One region of the Heyndrickxia sp. FSL K6-6286 genome, then DNA from elsewhere that is predicted to be linked to it. Evidence: a T-box and tRNA genes for the amino acid it is inferred to sense, from the RefSeq annotation. Region 1 holds a T-box; the other holds one or more tRNA genes.

Region 1 (9,686 bases):
GTAAGAAGATCATCAAAATATCGATAATTATATAATTTTGTTAATGAACAATGTTCACTTATATTTTTTGTTTTTTCATAATGTCTAGCATTTGATATCGCCACGCCAAAATAAGAACATAAAATATCTAACATTGACGTTTGATATTTTTCATATTGTTTCTTTCGTGTAGACGCTAAAAATAATATACCCTCTACTTTTTTTTCTCTAAAAATAGGAACACAAATAATACTTTCAGCACCTTTAGGCATATATCCTTTTGCATCCTTCTCCCATTCAGATTTTTCATGGTAGAAAACGGCTTTTCTTGTTCCCCATACCATTCCACTAATCCCTTCATTCTTTTCAATTGGTGGAATACTATTTAATTGTTGCTCTCCTTTTTCTACTCCTCTAAGAAGAACAAGTTTATCGTTTTTTACGTCTAAAATATAGGCATAATCTACCGGTAACATTTGCGATATTTTTTGAATAAATACATCTAGTACTTCATTAACCTGCAATCTCTCTGTCAATTGATGTCCTATTTCTGCGGCGCGCTGTAGATAATCATTAATTCTTTCTGATGAATTATACATTCTTAACACATAACCAAAACTAAGGAAGGGGATCCCAATTAAAAGAAATGCAACATAGCTAATCTCTTCAAATAAATAATATAATGCAAGACCAAGGGGAAGAATCATAACTAATGTACAGAAATCCCAAATCATATCTTTAGCAAATAATTTTGCTTTCTTTTTTAACATTATTTTCGACCAGTATAAAAGGATTTGATTTAAGATAAAAAGAACAATTTGATATACAAATAATGGAATAATTAATTCTTGAATGGAAAAATACCCAACTTTGCCTCCAAGTGCATAAAATACAGCTCCACTAAAAAGTGAAATAACAAAAAACATGATTGAATTAATAAAATAACGATAACTATCATCTTTTCCTATCTTTAATGAAAACATCAGCATAAGGATGGAAAATTGCATAAAAATAATCTCATATATTAAACCATGTAAAAGAAAGGCTACTAACGTTACCCATTGTACTAAAAATATAGGAGTATCATTAATAATGATGGGGAAATAGGCAACTACGCCTACTAAAACTAAAAAGACTAAAATTAAAAGTGGGTTCATGGGTACAGAGGGGAAAAAACGGTAAGCTATATATATACCAGCAGGTAAAATTAGCAACCATGAGATGATTAGAAGCTTAGTTGGTTTAATAGCTTGATTACTCATTCTTGCCCCTCCTGAACTAGTTAATAAGTCTCAATTTTATAAAATATTCTACCAAATTATAGTTAAATTGTCATTATATTTTCTCATTAATCCTTGTAGTTATTTTCTTTAATGATTGTTCTTAAGTAGGGTTTCACTTCACTAATAAAGTATAATGAACCTGAAATGATTAATACCTCATCACGCGTTAAAGTCATATAGACATTTTCAATTAATTCGCGCCAATTACTATTTACCTTAGCATTAGGAATAGGATATATTGACAAAAATTCCTCCGCTTCTGTTATTCTCGGTGAGTCGAATTGGGTAAAATATATTTTCGATTCAATACTTGCTAATGTTTTTAACATAGGCTTTAACTCTTTATCACGTAGGGCCGCAAAGACGATATGTCTTCTTTTATTCGGGAAATGTTCCTCTATGGTCTGGACAAGTGATAATACTCCTTCTGGATTATGAGCGCCATCCAGGATTACCACAGGCTTTTCACTGACCATCTCCATTCTTCCCGGCCAAAACGCTTTTTTTAACCCTTCTCTTATTACATGTTCAGGTATTTTCAAAAAATCAGCTGCAGTGATTGCTAATGACGCGTTTTCAACCTGGTGATATCCAAGCATTGAAATTTCGATATTTTTATAAAATGATACAGCTGAATGGTAGGAAAATTGTTCACCTTTTTTCAATGTTTTCACTTCATCTATCGCGAAATCTTTCCCACCTACCAAGAGCTTGGCTCCTAACAGTTTTGACTTTTCAATAAAGACATTTAAAGCCTCTTCCTGCTTCGCCCCAGTTATAATTGGTGTATCTTTTTTTATGATTCCTGCTTTTTCAGTAGCAATTTCCTCAACGGTATTACCAAGAATATTCATATGATCCATTCCAATATTTGTAATAATACTCATGATTGGAACTAGTATATTGGTTGAGTCTAATCTACCACCAAGTCCTACTTCAAAGATGTTAATATCCATTGGATTCATATTAGCAAAGTAATATATAGCCATCACGGTAATCACTTCAAATTCTGTCATTGTTCCTAGTTCTGTTGTTTCAATCTCTTCGACTAAAGGTTTGATGACGTTCACTAGCTGAATAATCTCTTCATCCTTTATTGGGGCACCATTTACACTTATACGCTCGTTAAACGTTTCAATGTAAGGTGAAGTAAATGTTCCTACCTTATAGCCTGCTTCATTTAAGATCGAACGAAGATAAGTAACCGTCGAGCCTTTTCCGTTTGTTCCTCCAATATGGATGACCTTTAATTTTTTTTCAGGAGATCCTAATTTTTCCATCATCCATTGCATTCGTTCTAAACCAGGTTTAATACCAAATCTTAATCTTGAATTAATCCAATGAATGGCTTCATCATACGTTTTCATTACGATTCCCTCTTTTTTCTACTGATGTAATAATAAAGAGGCTGCCTGTTTTTTTAGACAGCCTCTCACGGTTGATAATAACATTAATTTTGCTTTAATTCTTCTATTCTTGCTTTAACCGCTGCTTGTTTTTCTAAATAATCTTTTTCCTTTGCTCGTTCCTCTTCAACGACCTGAGCTGGAGCTTTGCTTGTGAATTTTTCATTACCTAGTTTCTTTTGTACTCTATCTACTTCTTTAGACCATTTATCTAATTCTTTTTCCAAACGTGCTATTTCTTCATCAATATTAATCAAACCTTCCAGAGGAAGGAATAGTTCAACTCCTGTTACAACAGCAGTCATCGCTTTTGCTGGTGTATCCATTTCAATATCAATGATTAATTCTTCCGGATTACAGAAACGTTCAATATAGGACTGATTCTTTGTTAAAACGCTTAGTACTTGTTCATCCTTTGCCTTAAGTAATAGTTTAATCTTTTTACTTAATGGTGTATTTACTTCTGCACGAATATTACGTACCGAACGAATGATTTCAACTAATAATTTCATTTCACCCGCTGCGGCCTCATCATGTAAATCATTGTTTTTCGTAGGCCAATTTGCTACCGTAATCGATTCACCTTGATGAGGTAGATTTTGCCAAATTTCTTCTGTAATAAATGGCATAAATGGATGTAAAAGACGCATAGTGTTATCTAAAACATACGCTAAAATAGAACGAGTTGTTTTCTTAGCAGTCTCGTCTTCCCCATAAAGTGGTAATTTAGCCATTTCAATATACCAATCACAGAAATCATCCCAAATGAAGTTATATAAAGCTCGACCCACTTCCCCAAACTCATACTTATCGGCAAGTTTAGTTACTGTTTCGATGGTTTCATTTAAACGAGTTAAAATCCATTTATCTGCAACTGATTTTTCACCATTTAAATCAATTTCATCAAAAGTTAATCCATTCATATTCATTAAGGCAAAGCGTGAGGCATTCCAAATTTTATTGGCAAAATTCCAAATGGATTCAACCTTTTCCATACTGAACCTTAAATCTTGACCTGGTGAGCTGCCTGTCGATAAGAAATAACGCAGTGAATCTGCCCCATATTTATCGATAACATCCATTGGATCAACGCCATTTCCAAGAGATTTACTCATCTTTCGACCTTGTTCATCACGAACAAGACCATGAATTAATACATCTTTAAATGGTATTTCGCCAGTAAATTCTTTCGCTTGAAAAATCATTCTAGCTACCCAGAAGAAAATAATATCGTAACCAGTTACTAATGCATTCGTTGGGTAATAACGTAGAAAATCTTTTGCCTCAGTATCGGGCCAACCCATAGTTGAGAATGGCCACAGTGCTGAACTAAACCATGTATCTAATACATCTGAATCTTGCTCCCAGTTATCAATATCAGTAGGTGGTTTTGTATCAACATAGATTTCACCTGTTTCCTTATGATACCAAGCTGGAATTCGATGACCCCACCAAAGCTGGCGCGAAATACACCAATCACGAATGTTTTCCATCCATCGTAAATACGTATTTTCAAATCTTTCAGGTACAAAGTGAACTTTTGAATCGGATTTTTGTAATTCAACTGCTGCGTCTGCTAATGGCTGCATCTTAACGAACCATTGTGTTGACAAATATGGTTCAACAACAGCACCACTACGTTCAGAATGTCCAACAGAATGCATATGATCTTCTATTTTAAAGAGTACATTTTCTGCCTGTAAATCTTTAACGATTTGTTTACGACATTCAAAACGGTCCATGCCTTCATATTTACCTGCTTTTTCATTCATGGTTCCGTCTTCATTCATAACCAATATACGTTCTAAATTATGGCGGTTTCCAATTTCAAAGTCATTAGGATCATGTGCTGGAGTGATCTTAACTGCACCTGAACCAAATTCCATATCTACATAATCATCACCAACAATCGGTATTTCACGGCCTGTTATTGGTAAAATAACCGTTTTTCCGATTAAATGTTTATAACGATCATCATTCGGATGAACAGCTACAGCTGTATCTCCTAGCATGGTTTCCGGACGTGTTGTTGCAATCTCAATATGCCCTGAACCATCTGCTAATGGATAACGCATATGATAAAAAGCACCCTGTATATCTTTATATATTACTTCAATATCAGATAATGCTGTTTTGGTTGCAGGGTCCCAGTTAATAATATACTCCCCACGATAAATAAGTCCCTTTTTATAAAGAGTAACAAACACCTTTTTAACTGCATCTGATAATCCTTCATCTAGAGTAAATCTTTCGCGGGAATAATCTAAACCTAACCCAATCTTAGCCCATTGCTTGCGAATAAAAGCCGCATACTCCTCTTTCCATTTCCAAGTTTCTTCTACAAATTTTTCTCTTCCGAGATCATACTTTGATATACCATTTTCTCTTAATTTCGCCTCAACTTTAGCTTGTGTAGCGATTCCTGCGTGATCCATTCCTGGTAGCCATAATACATCATAGCCCTGCATTCTCTTCATTCTTGTTAGGATATCTTGTAATGTTGTATCCCATGCATGACCAAGATGCAATTTCCCCGTCACATTTGGAGGTGGAATAACGATTGTATACGGTTCCTTATTTGGATCGTCTGCTGCCTCAAAGAATTTTCCTTTTAGCCACCATTCATAGCGGTCCTTTTCTATGGCATTAGGATCATATTTGGTTGACATTTGTAATTCATTTGTTTCCATTTCTTTCTCCTCACTTTCAGTAAAGGGTACCAAAAAAATAAAAAACTCCCATCGTCAAAAGGACGAAGGGAGCGATTTTCGCGGTACCACCTTTTTTCACAGAAACAGCATTAAAAGAACTGTTTCTGGCACTTATGTAAGATAACGGCTCTTCGCCGGCTTCCATTACTCCGCTATGTTTCACAGAAGCTACTCATGGGTGACTTTTCCAATGTTCTCTCTTAGGAAATCTTTCAGCTATTGATTTCCCTCTCTGAAGAAGTATGATAAATACCTCTGATAAAGTAGTATCCCATTGTACTTTTCCCAATCACTGCATTTACATTTTGATTTATTTTTATTTATTATACTATCTAATTAATAGTCATCTCGTCAATTATTATTGCCCATTTTTTTAAAAAAATTCATGGATAATCATTCAATTGACACTCTGACACAGATTCGCCTATTAATCATACATTATTACTAAGGGGATCGATAAGAGGAAGGTGAAAGAATGAAAAAAAAATTTAATCAATATACATTACAGTCTTGGATGAAAACATTCAAAGGCATATGTAAACAACTAATTATTCCTTTTACTATCTTTCAAGCTATTCGAACCATTTTATTACCCACTGCATTTGATGTTTTGTTATTAGCAATATTTATTTTAATTGCCTTTGCATTTCAAAACGAATGGATCTAGATATTTGCTAAAAACAAATATGGGTTGGGGTGGTAAGATAACAATATAGACCCATCCTTAATAGCTAGGAAGGGTCTGTCTTTTGTTTATCTATTTCATTCATTCGCATAACCACATATTCTGTATTTTTTAATAACCAATATTTTCTTTGAAGTTGTTTAACAAACTCCCATTCATTCTTTTTTGTTTTATTCAAATAATATTCCTCAACTATTTGATGAATCGGACCTGGATATGCTAAATAGCCAAGAAATAAGTATTTTTCATCCTCTCGAAATGGAAAATGCGATAAATATGTGTTTAGCCAATCCACACACTCATCCATACGTTTCGGAAATGTATTTAATGTTCTCGCTAAGAATGGTAATAAATCATGTATTGGGGACAAGATATTTGATTGTTCAAAGTTAGAAAAATATCCATAGCCCCTCTCATCGTATAAAAAATGCTCTGTAGAAATTTTCCCATGAACAACGACAGTTCTTCCCTTTTCCTGATCCTTTGAAACCTCATACCATTTTTCAAGTTGCTCTTTTGAATATTTTGCAGCTCGAAAGATATCCTGATAAAATGTACAAAACATTAATTCAAATGGTGACATATACCACTTCTGTTCACTACGTTCTAAAAATTCTTCAAAAAACTCGGTTTCCCTTTCCCATTGCCAAACAGTTTGATCATAATGCTCTTTACGTTGTTCTTTAGAAAGTTGGATGTCCTTAACTGATAAAGTATGAAGCCTAGCTAACTCCCTAAACATTTTTTGATGTTTTTCATTTCTATCTTCTTTCTCTTCATTTGGTAGCCAAGGCATTAAGTAATATAAATCATTTTCATGGAGAACCCCATATCTCCCATCCATTGTAGGATAAATTGGCACAATCCGATTATATCCACGGTGGTATAGCATTTGAACATTTTTTACAAAATCTGTACCCTTTTGTGGAGAGATTCTTTTTAAAGCAAAAACTCCTTCATTCGTAATAACTTTAAAGCTTTTTCCATATCTCTCGTAAAAATTAACATTTAAACCATATTGTTTAATAATCGTGTGAATATCTGTTTTTTTCGTCTTAGCCATCCTTTCACCTGCTTAACCCCTACGTATTGCCATTTTCATCATCTGAGAACATTTACATATAATCAACAACAGCGATTCACTAGGCTAGGAGTAAGAGCTAGACTTTAATTATTTTTTTGTAGCACTTACATATGAAGGAATATAGAGAACCTGCCCTTCGTATACGTCTTGATTAATTTCTAAATGATTCATTCTTAATATTTGTTGAACACTAATCTCATATTTATCAGCTAAATAATCGAGGGTCTCCCCATTTTGAACGATAACCACTTTTAGCTTCGCTGCTTTATCATCTGCTTTCCTAGCAAAAAAATCAGCTAATGAAATAGATTCGTACTTCCCAAATTTCTTCTTTTTCTTTGTTTTACTTTGATCTTCTTCTTCAGGAGATTCATCTTCTTCCTCTGCCTCTGACTGGGCAGATGGAGAGGATTCAATCTCATTGGTATCCTCATAATGTGCAGAGGATTCATTTCTGTGATCTCCAGAAACTTGAAGAAATTCCTCTTCTGATTCATTTACTATTCCTAGATTTAAAATAGGCTCTTCCTCTTTATTTTCTATCATTTCTTCATGATCTTCTGGTTCTTTCCTTGCTTCAATGACAAACGGTTGAAATAATTCTTCATCAACTTTAAAATCTACAAACTCTTCTTCGTTATTTCCCTCTTTTTCCTCCTCCTCAGGTTGTGGTTTTACTGGTAGTCCTCGTTCTAAATGGTATTCAGGTATTGATTCACTTTCTGTTTCAAACAATTCAGGGTCAACATTTACAGACTCTTCTGTATTATCTTCGGATTCGGTTTCCGAAACTTGTTCATTTACTTCTGGTTCTAATAATGATATCGGTATTTCTTGTTCATCACTTTCTTCCATTTCTTCATTGCGAATTCCAAAAATCGAAAGATCCGCAGTAAGTTTTAACTTACCTTTTTCCGGTAGTATATAGTCAAACATATCAATGCTTACATCGATATCTTCGAGTTGATTGATTCTATTCTTAGGTATCGTTACATCAACAGGAAAGCGATGTTCAAATTGATAAACACCATCATCTTCCCGATATTCAACCTGATGAACAAATTTTCCATGGAGATCTAATTCTTTTTCTTCGTACTCTTCTCCTCCCCCTTTGTATTCACCTTGCAGCTGTAAATTACCAATAATTTGTACATATTGCTCTTGTTCTTGAATGGTTATATGTGGATCTAATGAAATGGATAGAAGTTCATCAACTTCCTGTCCTTTTTTAAACCAAACATACTCCTCTAATGAAAATCGCAGTGACGATTGACTTTGTGACAAAGTGGATTCCTCCCTTCAATTCCAATAAAAACTAGCTATGTCATTTATATTTTTATGAATGAAATAAGAAGAATATGATTTTTTTAAATAAAAAAACCACATGATGGAAAACTGAACTGCACCCCAATTGTTAGACACAAACTAACAGTTGGAGGTGCAGTTTTTATATGTCTAAATTTAATATAGAGGAAAAAATAGAAGCAGTTATTCGTTATCTACAGGGAACGGAGGGGGTAAAATTTATTGCGAAATCCATAGGGGTACATCATACAGTCTTATTAAATTGGATAAAACAATATGAATATCATGGTGCCGATGCTTTAATAAAACCCTATACATCTTATACAACACAGTTTAAACTAGACGTACTGAATTATATGAGAGAGACAGGGACGTCTATAAGGGAAACTGCTGCAATATTTAACATTGCAACACATAGTACCATTCTAAAATGGCAAAAAGGTTTTGAATTACATGGAATTGACGCCCTGAAACCAACACAAAAGGGGCGCCCACCAATGAAAAAGGAAACGAATAAACCTCAACCAGTAGAAGGGTCTGAAGAAGCATTACGAGCTGAAAATGAACGTTTACGGATGGAGAATGCTTACTTAAAAAAGTTACATGCCTTAATTCAAGAAAAGGAAAAACTACAGAACAGGACAAAGCGCAAATAATTTATGAATTAAGGCAAGAATTTAAAGTGATTGATCTAGTAAAGGTCGCTGGTATTGCGCGTAGTACGTATTACTATTGGGTAAAACAAATGGATCGCCCAGATAAATATAAGGAAGTTAAAGAGTTAATTCAGGAGATTTTTGATGAACATCAGGGACGATATGGATATCGTCGGATCACATTAGAATTACATAACCGAGGCATCAAAATAAATCATAAAACAGTCCGCCGTCTTATGAATGAGATGGGATTAAAGTGTCTTGTGCGTATGAAAAAATATCGTTCCTACCGTGGGCAAGTAGGGAAAATAGCCCCAAATATTTTGGAACGTGATTTTAAAGCATCGAATCCAAACGAAAAGTGGGTAACGGATGTAACAGAATTCCATCTACACGGGGAGAAGCTATATTTGTCCCCCGTTCTAGATTTATTCAACGGAGAAATCATCGCTTATAACATAGAAAAGCGTCCTGTTTATCTACTTGTTTCGAAAATGCTGGACAAAGCTTTTGAGCATTTGAAAGAGGGTGACACCCCTATCCTCCATTCGGATCAAGGTTGGCATTATCAAATGAA
Region 2 (9,686 bases), 1.7 Mb from region 1:
TGGTGTTTATGACCGATTAGGGCAATTTGCAGGAGCAGGAAGTGCCGTCCCAGTCATTGGTTTTGGAAATGCAGTTATTTCATCGGCAATCGAGCATCAAACGGAGGGCTATGTTTTAGGTGTAGGTGGAAATATCTTTAAATTAGCAGGTTCTGTTATCGTATTTGGTGTGTTTTCTGCTTTCGTAATTGCATTAATTAAAACCATCCTCATACAATGGGGGGGATTCTAATGTTAAAAGGATCACAAACATGGGTGTTTGAACAGCATCCTGCTATCCTTTCAACCGGAGTGGTTGGAGGGCCGTTTGAAAAGAATGGAAATATTGCAGAGGATTTTGATAAATTTCATGATGATCTTTGGATGGGACAGGATTCATATGAAAAAGCTCAAAAAGTTCTCATAGAAGATGCGGTTGAAGTACTCTTAAAAAAAATAGGGATAAAGGAAGAAGAAATCCGATTTTTCTTAGCTGGTGATTTAATCAATCAAATTACACCTTCAAGCTTTGCAGCACGAACAAATCAAATTCCTAATCTTGGTTTATTTAGTGCGTGTGCAACCTCTATGGAGGGTTTAGCATTATCTGCGTTTCTCATTAATTATAAGGGTGCAGATAAGATCATCACAGGTGCATCTAGTCATAATGCATCTGCTGAAAAACAATTCCGTTATCCAACAGAGTATGGTGGTCAAAAGCCTCCTACTGCTCAATGGACTGTTACTGGAGCTGGATTTGCTTTAGTTGCTTCGGGTGAAAATCTTCAGAAGCCTCATCCTAGGATAACTTCAGCAACGATTGGAAAAGTAATTGATATGGGAATTTCTGATCCTTTTAATATGGGGGGAGCGATGGCTCCAGCAGCTGTAGATACAATCGAAAGACATTTACAAGACCTTAATATTGAGCCTCAATTTTATGATTTAATCATTACAGGTGATTTAGCAACAATTGGGCGCAATATTGCTTTAGATTTATTTCAGCAAAAAGGCCTTCCTATTGATGAAAGTTTTTTTAATGATTGTGGGTTGCTCATTTATAATAAAAATCAACCTGTATTAGCTGGAGCAAGTGGACCAGGCTGTTCGGCTACCGTTTTATATGGGCACTTATTAAATCAAATGAGAAAAGGCGTATATAAAAGGATACTAGTTGTTGCTACAGGTGCATTATTATCTCCATTATCGTTTCAACAAAATGAGACGATTCCATGTATCGCACACGCGGTATCAATAGAATACATGTAAATCGATTGCAACGGAAGGGTGGAATAAAAATGTTAGCAATGTTTTTTTGGGCATTTATCATTGGAGGAATCATTTGCTTAATTGGCCAATTACTTTTTGATGTAGCAAAATTAACACCAGGCCATACATTAAGTCTTTTAGTCGTTATAGGAGCTATTTTATCAGGATTAGGATTATATGAACCACTAATTGACTTTGCTGGTGCAGGCGCAACGATACCAATTACTAGTTTTGGTAATTCTCTCGTTGAAGGGGCAATGAATGAAGCAGATAAACATGGAATTGTTGGTGTCTTAACAGGAATGTTCGAGGTCACTTCATCTGGTATTTCAGCTGCTATTATCTTTGGATTTATAGGTGCATTAATTTTTAAGCCTAAAGGGTAATGCTCAACATTCATCTTGCCACAAATTTACAGGGCAGTTTTTTTCCGGCGCCCATACACATTACCTTTGCCTAACATATTCTATTGATGAGAATAGAAAGTGAGGTGAACAGTCGATGTTTGGATACGGCGGATATGGTTGTGTAAATAGTTGTGGATACGGTGGTTATGGATATGGAGGATTTAGAGGCGGCAGCACGTTTGTGTTAATTGTTGTTTTATTTATCCTTTTAATTATTGTAGGAGCAAGCTTTTGTTAATGTAATGCTTGAATAAGGATGAAGTGAAACGGAAGGTTTTACTTCATCCATTTTTTTAAGCTCTTTTCTGTGAAAATAAAACTCCGCCTTTAAGAATAATTTATTGAGTTTAAACTTGATTAAAATTGTGCAAGCTATAAATAATTTAATTTGGGCAATAGGAAAGCAGAGCTACCGAGTTTTTCGGTTTCTCGTTTAACTTTTCTGTTGTTTGTCTATAATGCTAATTTAAGTTGACTCGTGGTAGGGTTCCTTATTCTGAAGCATATGATAGACAATAGTTAGCATTCGATGTCCGATGGCAACGAGTGCTTTTTTCTTTCCCCTTCTTGCAGCTAGTGACCAATATTTGATTCCTAATCTTTGTTTCCGACTTCTTGAAACAGCCCACGCAGCCTCACACAATGCAGATTTAATATGAGGATTTCCTTTAACCGTTTTAGTGTTTTTTTTCCTTCCGGCACTTTCGTGATTTCCGGGCGACAATCCTGCCCATGATGCAAGATGTTTAGAGGTTGGAAATTGTCCCATATCTACTCCTATTTCCGCAATGATAACAGCTGCCGTGTCTTTCTTAATTCCCGGCATTGTAATCAGAAGCTGTACTTCCTCCTGATAGTTGGATAAAATGACGTCGATTCTTTTCTCGATATCTGATATTAATTCTTCTAAATTAACAATGTGCATCCAAGATTGCTTAATAAGAAATAGCTGGTGATCATTTAATGTTCCAAATAGTGAGTCGGTAATCAATTGCTTTTTATGGGCCATTCTTCCATGTATTTTTTGTTCGACATCTTCTTGGTCGATATAACCTTCATTCATGAGTTGTTCCAACAGTTTTCGTCCTGATACTCCAAATACATCTGAAATAACTGTGCTTAATTTGATATTTGAGGACTCTAGTACCTTTTGGATTCGGTTTTTTTCGGATGTCATGTGTCCAATCCATTTTTTTCTGAGGCGAGTCAAATCTCTTAAATTTCGAAAGTCTTCAGAAGGGACAAAACTTTTCTCTATTAAGCCATGTCTTAATAATTTAGCAATCCATTCAGCATCCGAAACATCTGTTTTCCTTCCAGGGACATTTTTAATCCTTTGAGCATTTGCCAAAGTAATATCAAAGAAATCCTCCAAGATATTGTATACAGGTTTCCAGTAGACGCCTGTACTTTCCATTGCGATGTGGGTTACTTCCTTCTCCTCAAGCCATTTAAGAAGATGAAACAGATCCTTCGTCAAAGTAGGAAATGTTTCGGTCTCCTTAATCAAGTCAGTTTCTGATTCTCCAAGAATGACACAGGCAACTATTGTTTCCGAATGAACATCTAGGCCTGCACATCGTTTGTGCAATGTTTCCATTTCACTCCACCTTCTGAAAATATTCCACAAACAGTGGAATGAATTTGAAATTAAACATTTTTCTGTTCGTAGTCATCTCTCGAAATGAGAGAGCTAACAATGGGTTGTGCACCAAATTCATTCCAACAGTTTTCTCAACAGGGTAAAACCACCAATAAGAGCTACGTCATATACTCACTGTTTGTGGTATCTACATTATGGGGCAGTGAACCCATTTTCATTCTGGGTTGAGAGCGAAAGATCATGAAAGTTTTCTCAAACATTGTTATTATAAAAGTAAAGTTTTAACTAATAACGATCGGCTGAAGACCGATAGACCTCTCACTGAGAAAATTGCTGCAAACTCCATTAAGAATCTCGAAAAAAATTTTTGTGTTAACGCCGGCTAGCGCCTTTATAAAAACAACAAACTATTCGAAAACAGTTATTTTTATACATATAACCTATTATGATATTGGTATCATCTTACTTTCTTGTCCGCAAATGTTTTCACCTTTTATGTTCTCCCTTCATAACATAATGTAGTCTGAAAGGGAGGGCGAGAGAAAACATGGAAAATAATTTCTTTAAAAACATTGAGAAAAAAACAGGCGTAAATATGAATGATATTTTTGAATTGGCTAATTCTTTGCAAAATGCGAACTTTAAGGATGAAAATACGGTACGTGGAATCATTAAACGAGTTTCCCAAATTGCCAATAAGCCAGTTTCTAAGGAACTTGAAGACAAGATGGTTCAATCTATTGTAAACGATGGAAAGAAGTTGGATATGAACACGATTTCCAAAATGTTAAACAATAAGAAGTAGTTTATTTAGAGGGGTGTCTTCACAAAAAACTATATCTAGAACGGATTGGTTTAGAGATGTAGTGTGGGATAACCCCAATACATATGTTTGAAATCACTTTAAATGGGTATGATTAAAGGAAAAAGTGGAAAAAAGGAGGGAACGATATGGGTTATCGTTTAAATGTTGAAAATCCGCAATATTACCAATACCATCTGCGAATGATTAAACAAAATGAGCCATACAAGCTGATGAAAACCTCTAAGATTATGAATCCACCTTACTATAATGATGAAATAATATTGAATAAAAAAAAATATGTGTATGAAATTCCAACCATTAAGAAAAAATCGTATCCAGAACTAACAGGAAAAGGACGATTTATTAACGTATATATATAGATGAAGGATGATTGAATATAGGAGTGAACATATGGCAACAATTGATGACTTTCTGAAGTTGGATTTACGAATTGGTACAGTAATCAAAGCAGAACATTTCCCAGAAGCAAAAATTCCTGCTATTAAAATGGAAATTGATTTCGGAGAAGAAATTGGAATTAAACGATCGAGTGCTCAGATTACCAAACGTTATACACCAGAAGCATTGATCGGAAATCAGGTGGTGGCAGTTGTAAATTTTCCACCCCGTAAAATCGCGGGTTATAAATCTGAAGTCCTTGTTCTTGGAGGTGTTCCTGAAAAAGGAGATGTAATTTTACTTCAGCCCACTTTAGATGTGCCCAATGGAACGCCAATCGCATAAAATAGGAGACGAGAATATACATAGATAATGTACAAACTAGTCTCCAATTATAAGAATACTTATACTTCTTTTTCCATAGTTTTATGTGGAATTCCAGCATCTAAGAATTCAGAAGAAACCACCTGGTAACCTAATTTTTCATAGAAAGGGATGGCATGGGTTTGAGCATTCAGCTTTAGCACCTTGATATCCATGCCAGATGCATAACTATGTATGGCATCCATGATCATTTTCCCTGCACCTTTTCCACGGTAGGAAGAGAGAACACAAATGCGTTCTACTTTCCCTTTTCCTTCGATAACTCGGAAGCGACCTGCAGCAACCGCCTTTTGATCATCATATAGCACAAAATGTATTGAGTCATTCTCGTACTCATCAATTTCTTCTGCAACATCAACATGTTGTTCGTCCACAAAAACTTTTTTACGAATTTTAAAAGCATCATTTAATTGTTCTTCAGTAGTTGCTTGAATAGCTTTCACGATATAGTTATTCCTCTCCTAAGCGATATGTTTCATAAACGGTCCAGGATCCGTTCTCGAGCTGATATAATAAGTGGATTCGATCAATAATTTCTTCATGATTGATCCCAAGCATCCGAAGCTGACCATATACATCTGAGTGTTCATCATTGGATAGCTTTTGACCAATTGTAATATGAGGAACAAAAGCATACTCAGGTTCTCCACCAGGTAGTTCAGAATATAATGTCTTGTGTAATTGCTCTAATTCTTCAGTAGGTTCAACTTTGAAATAAATCGTATTATTAACAGGTTGGAATGAGCTTACCTTTGTAATATTCACTTTCATTGGTTCGAACTGTTTAGTAAGCTTAGTAAGTTTTTCCGTAATATCTTTTATTTCATCATTAGAAGATTCAAAGATATGTTTAAGAGTAAGGTGTGGAGGAATCAACGCATAATGGGGATCGTATCTTTTCCTGTAGGAATTTGCAAGATCTTGTAGCTGTTTAGATGGAAACATGACAATACCGTATTTCATATTTTATTACCTCCTTAAAATTTGTTGGATAGAATACTACCATTATAACAATTTTTCGGAAAATTTAACATAATAAACACTTTTCGTGCTAAAAAGTCATTTTTAATGCTCTTTTTAAATCTGGTTGCCAAAACTTCCATGTATGGTTTCCATCGAATTCCTCATAAAAATTAGGATACCCTTTTTCTCCAAAAAGCCGATGTAGCTCGCGATTTGGTGTCAGAAAATCCTCTATATTTCCATTTGTGGTTTTAACCTCTGTTTCTCCTAAACCTATAATATGATACACATCCAGTAATTGCGGATTAGGATGGTTTCGAACTGCTTCTAATACTTTTTCATCAACAAGTGGTGATTGTAAGATGGCTTTCCCAAATATATTTGGGTATTTCAAAGCAGTCATTAATGATACTGTTGCTCCTAAAGAATCTCCGATTAGAACTCGTCCATTCCCAACATGTAATGTAGGATAGTGCTGATCTAAAAATGGAACAAGCTCATGTGCTAAAAATCGAATGTAAGCAGCATTATGTTCACCATCCGGATGATATTTTTTTCTGCGATCATGAACATTTCGATAAGGAATGCCAACAATAATAACGTTTTCAATTTCTCCGTTTTCCAATAATTCATCTGCAACGCGTGCAATTCTCCCAAGCTGGAAGTAATCTTTCCCATCTTGTGCAATTAATAAATTATATTTATATAATGGTGAAAAATTAGCTGGCAAATAGACCAAGATATTTAATGATTCCCCTAATTCCTTACTATCAAACATAAAATCTTTAATGGTGCTTTTTGATGTAGTCAATATTCATCCTCCTATCTCATATAACTAATATTACTTCGAAAAAATAAAAAAGGAAATACTTTCTATGTTTATTCAAAAAAATATTGACATATAAATCGAATTCACTTATATTTATTATTGTCCTAGCATATTATTATGATTCTGTAGCTCAGCTGGGAGAGCACCACCTTGACAGGGTGGGGGTCGCTGGTTCGAGCCCAGTCAGAATCATAAACCAAACCCTAGAGCCTAACGGTTCTAGGGTTTTTGCGTTTTTCCTTCAATTGGAAATTCAACTCTTAATGAGTTAGATTCAATATTTTCCTTGATTTATCAAATCAATCACTAATTTTATAAAGCTAAGAAATCTTTTTTCCCATAATAATTAAATCCCTCTTAAGCCCATCTAATATAGCAACTTCCGGTAGATGAGCCCATTTCTCAAAACCGAAACTTGAAAATAGGCCAATACTGGGCTCGTTGTGTCCAAAGATGAATCCAAGTAAGGTATCAATACTAAGGTTAGGACATTCCTCTATAACTTTTTTTAGAATCTTCTTCCCAAGTCCTTTACCTCTAAAACTTTCATGAAGATAAATACTTACTTCGGCAGTAGCATTATAAGCTGGTCTTCCGTAAAAAGAGTGAAGACTTACCCAACCACAAATTTGGCCATCATATTCTACAACCCACAAAGGTCTTTTGTTAGGATTATGTTCATTAAACCAATCTAATCTATCGTTTATTGATACAGGTTCAGTATCAGCAGTTACCATTCGACTTGGAACGGTTGAGTTATAAATATCAACAATAATCGGTAAATCTTCAATACTTGCATTTTTAAATGCTATGTTTTCTGACATAATAGGCTCCCTTGGAGATATTCGTTTATACTCTAATTTTATGTTATATTACGTAACAAGATTATTGCAATAAAAAGTAGAATTTCTTATTCCAATTAAATTAGTTTCTTTTTTTAAAAAGTATATTTAAAGAAAATTGGTAATGACTCCTACATGATCTAATAGGGAGTGTTTAACTATTTAGTGATGTAACCAAAAAAATATCAGCTGTAAATGATAAAATGCTTAAGTATTAAATTTACGGTTATTACTTTGATGTAAAATGATTAATTTTGACCGTCAGCGTATAGGTTACCCCAGCCTTTTTAAGGCCTTGACTATAAAGTTATTGGTTAATCCTTTTAACGAATTTCATATTGAGAACAAGTGATGAAAATATGAGTGGATATAATAAACCTGAATACCAGATTTTCCATTCAGTATAGTAAAAAAATCCAGTTTTTAAAGTAAACCATTCAAAAATAATAGAGAATATAGACCATCCTAGAACATAATATATTTTGCGTAACAACCGCTTTTTAAAAGGAAAAAAATTAAGAAATAAGTAGCTTATTGAAGGAAAGTATAAAAAAGTACTTAGTAATCCTCCCCAGTCAAACCCTTTATGGATATATCCATAAAGATGATAGTGTAAATCCAATATTATATCGGTTATTAAACCATAGGAAAAAGCAAAAAAGCATGTTGCATATATTTCTATTTTGTTAATATTTTTAGGAATAACAAAGGCTATTATGTTAAAAATGATAAATATAATAATGATTAATTTCCACAAATCAAATGTCCTTTCTACGTATGCATTATTTTAGCTACTCCTAAAGCAAAATGACCCCAAAGTATGTTTTCGATAAACTCTGCCTGATTTTCTTCACAATTGATAATTAGAATGACTTCAGAATGCTTTCCCTTTAAAATTCTTTTTCTCTTTTTAATTACACATTCAATAAAAAGTCTAATAATAAATCCCAAAACAAATCCAATACATGCACTAATTAACCCCCAATAAATAGGGCCCCAAGAGAGTTTAAAACCAATACTAGCACCAATCACAGAAAATCCCGTCGCAAGTGCCATTCCGATATCAACAAGTGATGTTCCATCTGAACGATGAATAGAATCAAACATTTTTCTTTCTTCTGTCCGATTGTCCAAGGGAACAGCAAAAATATTCTCCTTATTTATCCCTTTTTTTTCTAAAGTAGCAATGGCCATTTCTAAAAAAATACTATTTTCAAATGTTGAATATAATTGCATACTGATCACTTCGCTTTTTGCCCTTTTATAATTCGAAAGCTTGAAGCTTGATAATGTTCTTGTAAATATTTTCTTTGTTCCTTTTCATAAAGCTTATTATTTTCAACTGTATTCATATAAGAATCGAAAATGGAAAACCCATAGATTGATGGAATAAATAAAAGCCATTGTGGATCCAGAACTGATATACTCTTCTGAACTTTTCCTAAAAATAATAAGGAGATTGCTTCTAACGCATGTGAAAAATAAAAAAATATAACTAACCAAATGATGACGAAAAAGGCGGTTAATATCCTGTGTATATAAAGTTGTCCCAGTCCTGGAATATAAAGCGACCAAATTACTGATAGAAAGGGACTCCTTTTGTCTAGATAATTGATTTCTATCGCACCTAAACTAAAAGAATTAATTCGATGCTTTTCGTGTTCTGCTAATAAAAAAACCTTATTCAGATCAACCGTAGTACGATAACTATCCCAGATAGCAAAGAGATAAACAGGAATATACATAAGAAGCCATCTTGTATCCAAAACATCCTTTGCTAAGTCAATTTTACCTTGAAAGGAATAAATCATAGCAAGATTAAGATGCGATTTTAAATTTACAATAACTTCCCACATAAATAGCATATAGCCTCTAATATATTTTGATAAAAGAAGGTGACCAAAACCTGGGAAGGCAGCGGACCACCAACCGATTATATAAGGGTTTCTTAAATGTACTTGAGTAGTTCCAACAACACTTACATTTGCTACATAGCGTCTTGCGGTATTGTCATTCGAGTAATTGTTCATTTAATGTCACCTTTAGTCAATTTTAATTAAAACTAGTTTTCCACAAATTAGATTCTTTATCCGATTTCTTTATGACTCAATTTTAGTGGAGGATCTTATTTCTTGCAGGGAAAATATAAAGAGAGAATGACAATTTTTAAAGCAGTAGGTGGGGATTATTGAGCATATCAAGAGAG

Evidence for each region. The T-box of region 1 lies ahead of MHI39_RS08810 (valine--tRNA ligase). A T-box ahead of a tRNA ligase gene usually reads a tRNA of that ligase, here a tRNA-Val.
Region 2: it encodes a tRNA-Val, which carries the amino acid that the T-box ahead of MHI39_RS08810 (valine--tRNA ligase) is inferred to sense. The anticodon was not compared.

The regions. Positions count from the first base shown of each region.
Region 1 is NZ_CP152029.1:1,749,390-1,759,075, reverse strand. It holds gene MHI39_RS08820 (sensor domain-containing diguanylate cyclase) at 1-1,241, opposite strand, end outside; gene MHI39_RS08815 (folylpolyglutamate synthase/dihydrofolate synthase family protein) at 1,328-2,629, opposite strand; gene MHI39_RS08810 (valine--tRNA ligase) at 2,713-5,358, opposite strand; T-box leader at 5,414-5,681, opposite strand; gene MHI39_RS08805 (hypothetical protein) at 5,855-6,046, shown strand; gene ysxE (spore coat protein YsxE) at 6,111-7,127, opposite strand; gene spoVID (stage VI sporulation protein D) at 7,236-8,432, opposite strand; one part of gene MHI39_RS08790 (IS3 family transposase) at 8,600-9,056, shown strand; one part of gene MHI39_RS08790 (IS3 family transposase) at 9,056-9,686, shown strand, end outside.
Region 2 is NZ_CP152029.1:3,456,175-3,465,860, reverse strand. It holds gene spoVAC (stage V sporulation protein AC) at 1-232, shown strand, start outside; gene spoVAD (stage V sporulation protein AD) at 232-1,248, shown strand; gene spoVAE (stage V sporulation protein AE) at 1,278-1,634, shown strand; gene MHI39_RS17430 (YjcZ family sporulation protein) at 1,750-1,893, shown strand; gene MHI39_RS17425 (IS110 family transposase) at 2,122-3,255, opposite strand; gene MHI39_RS17420 (stage VI sporulation protein F) at 3,806-4,063, shown strand; gene MHI39_RS17415 (hypothetical protein) at 4,210-4,443, shown strand; gene csaA (chaperone CsaA) at 4,475-4,807, shown strand; gene MHI39_RS17405 (GNAT family N-acetyltransferase) at 4,867-5,289, opposite strand; gene MHI39_RS17400 (YjcG family protein) at 5,297-5,809, opposite strand; gene MHI39_RS17395 (esterase family protein) at 5,898-6,620, opposite strand; tRNA gene MHI39_RS17390 (tRNA-Val) at 6,758-6,830, shown strand; gene MHI39_RS17385 (GNAT family N-acetyltransferase) at 6,959-7,462, opposite strand; gene MHI39_RS17380 (hypothetical protein) at 8,252-8,716, opposite strand; gene MHI39_RS17375 (hypothetical protein) at 8,722-9,510, opposite strand.